DNA from 2 places in the Candidatus Agathobaculum pullicola genome. Region 2 is predicted to be linked to the other one. Evidence: predicted binding sites of a transcription regulator. Region 2 holds the regulator's gene; the other holds the start of a gene.
The links. Region 2 encodes NrdR, which represses ribonucleotide reductase genes. Its sites were predicted from a motif close to CACNANATNTNGTG; they were not measured.
Positions count from the first base shown of each region.

Region 1 (2,170 bases), on a different contig from region 2:
GTTCTGGAAGAGGAGGATCAGCATGGGTGAGTATCAGCCGCAGATGACGGCGCGCAGTGCGGTGGAATTGCTGATATCAGTTGTGGATGTATCGCAAAGCGAAAAGGTGCTCCGTCTGTACCGCGATACCCATGTGCTCGTGGATTTTGTCTGTATGGCACATGGCACGGCGAAAACCGAAATGCTGGATTTGCTCGGCATCGGTGAAACGGCCAAGGCGATTGTTTTTTGCTTGACGGATCGGGAGCGGGCGTGTCTGCTGCTGGAGAAGTTGGGCCATGATCTGCAAATGCGTTATCCGGGCAAGGGCATTGCCTTTACTGTTCCGATTAGCGGAATCGGTATGCGATGGCACAAGGTGTTGACGCAAACAGATGTTGAAAGCGAGGAGGCGGAGAGTATGAGCAAATCAGAGCGAGCCTGTGGATTGGACGCAGTCGTCGTGGTAATGGAGCGGGGATATACGAATGTCGCCATGGATGCGGCGCGTAAGGCAGGCGCGCGTGGTGGAACTGTGATAGCTGCGCGTGGTATTGCGGAGGATGAAGTCAAGCGATTTTTCGGTATCGAGATTCAAGCGGAAAAGGAAATTGTTTTTCTGGTTGTACGCAGTGAGGAGCGGCAGGAAATCATGACAGCGCTGATGAAAGCGGTCGGTATGAATACGCGCAGCCACGGGCTGGTGCTTTCCATCCCGTTGTCGGACGCAATCGGCTTGGCGGATTAAAGAAAATCAAGGTAAACGGAAGAGGCGCAGCAGTGGAGCGGCGGCTCTTTCTGTTTGCAGATTATGGGCTGTGAGGCGTTTGAGTGATCATGTGCGGTTTGTGTAGCGTACACTATATCTTGTGTTGGATTGAAAAATAGAAAAGAATGGTTTGCATTGCATTTATCGACAAGATGTACACAGAATTTTCCACAGAAGAAGAGTTATGCACAGAACCGTCGATTGTTGTCCACAGAGAAAATGCCGAATTTTCAGAGAAACCAACAAGAAAAATATTTTGATTATCACAATTTTTCCAAAAACCCGGTTTCCCCTTGACAGGCCGCTCTATGAGCGGTAAAATATATAGCACAGGCACAAGATATGGTGCGAAAAACGATAGCAATCCACGAAATTTTGTGATCACCGTACGGTGGTCTTTGTATGAGAGAGGAAGCAGAACTTATGATTCAGCAGATCGTCAAACGCGACGGGCGTAATGCCCCCTTTGAGATTGACAAGATTGCGGGTGCGATCTTCCGCGCGGCGCAGGCTTCCGGCGGACAGGATTACGACATGGCGCGCGGTCTGGCTGAACAGGTGGAAAAGACGCTGGAAAAGGTCGTGGGAGAGCAAATTCCCACGGTGGAACAGATACAAGATACGGTAGAGAAGGTTCTGATCGAAAGCGGACATGCCCGCACCGCAAAAAAGTATATTCTTTACCGCAATGAGCGCACCCGTGTGCGCGAGATGAACACCCGGCTGATGAAGGTGTATGAGGATTTAACCTTTCAGTCCTCGCTGGAAAATGACGTAAAGCGTGAAAATGCCAATATCGACGGCGATACAGCAATGGGTACCATGCTCAAGTATGGTTCCGAGGGTGCAAAGCAGTTTTATGAGATGTTTATCCTCGACCCGGCGCACGCCAATGCGCATCGGGAGGGTGATATCCATATCCACGATTTGGATTTTCTGACACTCACCACAACCTGCTGTCAGATAGACCTGCTTAAGCTGTTTGACGGCGGTTTTTCCACCGGTCATGGCTTTTTGCGCGAACCGAACGATATTCGCTCGTATGCGGCGCTGGCGTGTATCGCCATTCAGTCCAATCAGAACGATCAGCACGGCGGCCAGTCGGTCCCGAATTTCGATTACTCGATGGCTCCGGGCATCCGCAAGACGTTCCGCAAGCTGTTTCGCAGCAATCTGGCCAAAGCGCTTGAGGTGTTTGGTGGGGATGAAAACAATGAGGTCGATGCGGCTGCGCTGACCGAACGGGTCGAGCAGCAGACCGGTAAATGGGCTTGCCTTGCCGGAAACAATGGTTATGACGAAGCAATGGCGGCGGCACTGGGCGAAACACTGGACGAGCAGGCGGTCCAGAAATGTATGCGCTTTGCCCGTAAGTATGCGGATAAGGAGACACGCAAGAGCGCCTATCAGGCGATGGAGGCG
Region 1 covers NZ_JBQKJP010000034.1:30,062-32,231, reverse strand. The annotation lists gene ACTQ3V_RS11440 (DUF1538 domain-containing protein) at 1-30, shown strand, start outside; gene ACTQ3V_RS11435 (hypothetical protein) at 23-727, shown strand; gene ACTQ3V_RS11430 (anaerobic ribonucleoside triphosphate reductase) at 1,172-2,170, shown strand, end outside.
Region 1: the regulator NrdR is predicted to act here: its motif matches at 1,083-1,096, upstream of ACTQ3V_RS11430 (anaerobic ribonucleoside triphosphate reductase).

Region 2 (2,170 bases):
GCCGTCGCTCAAGCAGTTTACGCTGCCGCTGATTGTCGGTATTCTGGCGGGCGCTTGGTCGTCCATCATGCTGTCCTCTGGCTTGTGGAGCTTTTTCCGCAAGAAGTTCCGCAAAAAGCGCGTCTAATAGGATGAAAAAAGGCCGGGCAAAGCGCCCGGCCTTTCGCGATTTACTTGCTCGATATAGGGAAAATGAAACAGACAGGCGAGGCAGTATCAAGGCTTGTTTGTCTATCAAAGCAGAAGAAGGGAGGAAAGTCATGCGGATCGGCATGTCAACCGCGTGTTTTTATCCGCAGCCGCTGGAAGAGGCCCTGCCGATTATCGCGGAGCTGGGCGTGCGCGCAATTGAAATATTCTTTAATACGGAAAGTGAATTTCAGCCGCGCTTTTATGAGGCGCTGGGTGCGCAGACGCGCAGTTTGGGACTGGATGTCATATCCGTGCATCCGTACACCTCATTGATGGAAGGAATGTTGCTGTTTTCGGATTATACGCGCCGCACAGAGGACGGTCTGGTGCAGTATCAGCGGTATTTTGAGTGTGCGGCGGCGCTGGGTGCGCGGTTTTTGACCTTTCACGGGGAGCGCCATATGGGACAGCAGGATAGCCCGGCGCGATGGGAGCGCAAGTGCGCGGTTTACCAGCGGCTGTGTGAAATCGGTGCGGCCTGCGGTGTGACGCTTGCGCAGGAGAATGTTGCATGGTGTCGGTCGAGCGACCCAGCGTTTATCCATGCGCTGTATCGCGATGTGCCCGCGCTGCGCTATACGCTGGATATCAAACAGGCGTATCGCGCCGGACAGAGCTGGAAGACGTTCATGGACGTGATGGGGGAACGGCTGGTCAATGTGCATATCAACGACTTTGCCGCTGAGCAGAGCTGTCTGATGCCCGGAGAAGGCACGATGGATTATGCCGATTTTTTCTCACGGCTGCGTACAAAAGGGTATCAGGGTCATACCATCATTGAGGTTTACCGGACCAACTTCGACGCGCCGGAGGAGTTGGGACGAGCAGTGCACACGCTGAGCAGATTTGCGTCGGTGTGAAGCAGCAAAAGAGAGCCGCAGATTAAGGTGTGTTGATTGACTTTATACCACAAGCGGTGGTATAATAAGGGAAAATACAGGATTGTATACCGGTTTGTAAGGGGGAAACGCAATGAAGTGTCCGTTTTGCGGGTTTGATGACAGTAAGGTAGTTGATTCCCGTCCGACTGATGAGGGAACAAGTATTCGCCGTCGTAGGGAATGTCTCAAATGTCTCAAGCGTTTCACCACCTATGAAACTGTGGAGCGGATGCCGCTGATGCTGGTCAAGCGTGACGGCACGCGGCAGGCCTATGACCGGCAGAAGCTGTTGGGTGGACTGATGAAGGCGTGTGAAAAACGACCGGTGTCGCTCATTCAGCTCGAGCAAATCGTGGATAATGTCGAGCAGCGGGTGTTCGGCTCGCTGGAAACCGAGGTATCCAGTAAAGTGATTGGGGAATTGGTGATGGAGCAGCTGCGCAAGGTCGATGAAGTGGCTTATGTGCGCTTTGCATCTGTTTACCGACAGTTCAAGGATATCAACACCTTTATGGAGGAACTGAACACCCTGCTGAAGGATAAATGATTTTTGTTAACATCCCTCACAAAACCGGCATAATGTCCGGGAAAAAAGCGCATAAACCGGGAAAATAAGAGCGAGGACTCAAGGCATGGAAAGTGCTTTGGGTCTTTTTTTATTGGGTAAAAGGGGGATGGAAGGGGAAGAAAAGTTGCAAAAAGAGGGAAAATGAAAAACGGGCAAAAAGAAAAAATGTCGATTTTAGAGAGATTTTCGGCCTGTTTCAGGTGAGACGGAATGGAAAAGGGAGGAATTGGAGCAGATCGAACGGAATGGGATGAGAATGGATAGAGAATGGAAGAGAATGGGACAAATGAGGCGCATTTAGCATAGAAAAGTTCTGAATCCTGCATCACATAATTATTCGGAGTTTACAGTTCCTTACAGATAATGGACGGAGTTTGTGTGGCAAATCCGGCGCAAACGGCCAAAATAGTGCGTTTTTTACGGAAAAATTGTTTGTTTTTGCAGGGATAATAACAGGGAGTTTAAGGGTAATTGCAATTAGCATGAGATTTTGAAGACCAGATTTTCGCGGTGCTAAGATGGATTGCGA
Region 2 covers NZ_JBQKJP010000015.1:9,107-11,276, reverse strand. The annotation lists gene secD (protein translocase subunit SecD) at 1-127, shown strand, start outside; gene ACTQ3V_RS07120 (sugar phosphate isomerase/epimerase family protein) at 261-1,052, shown strand; gene nrdR (transcriptional regulator NrdR) at 1,165-1,620, shown strand.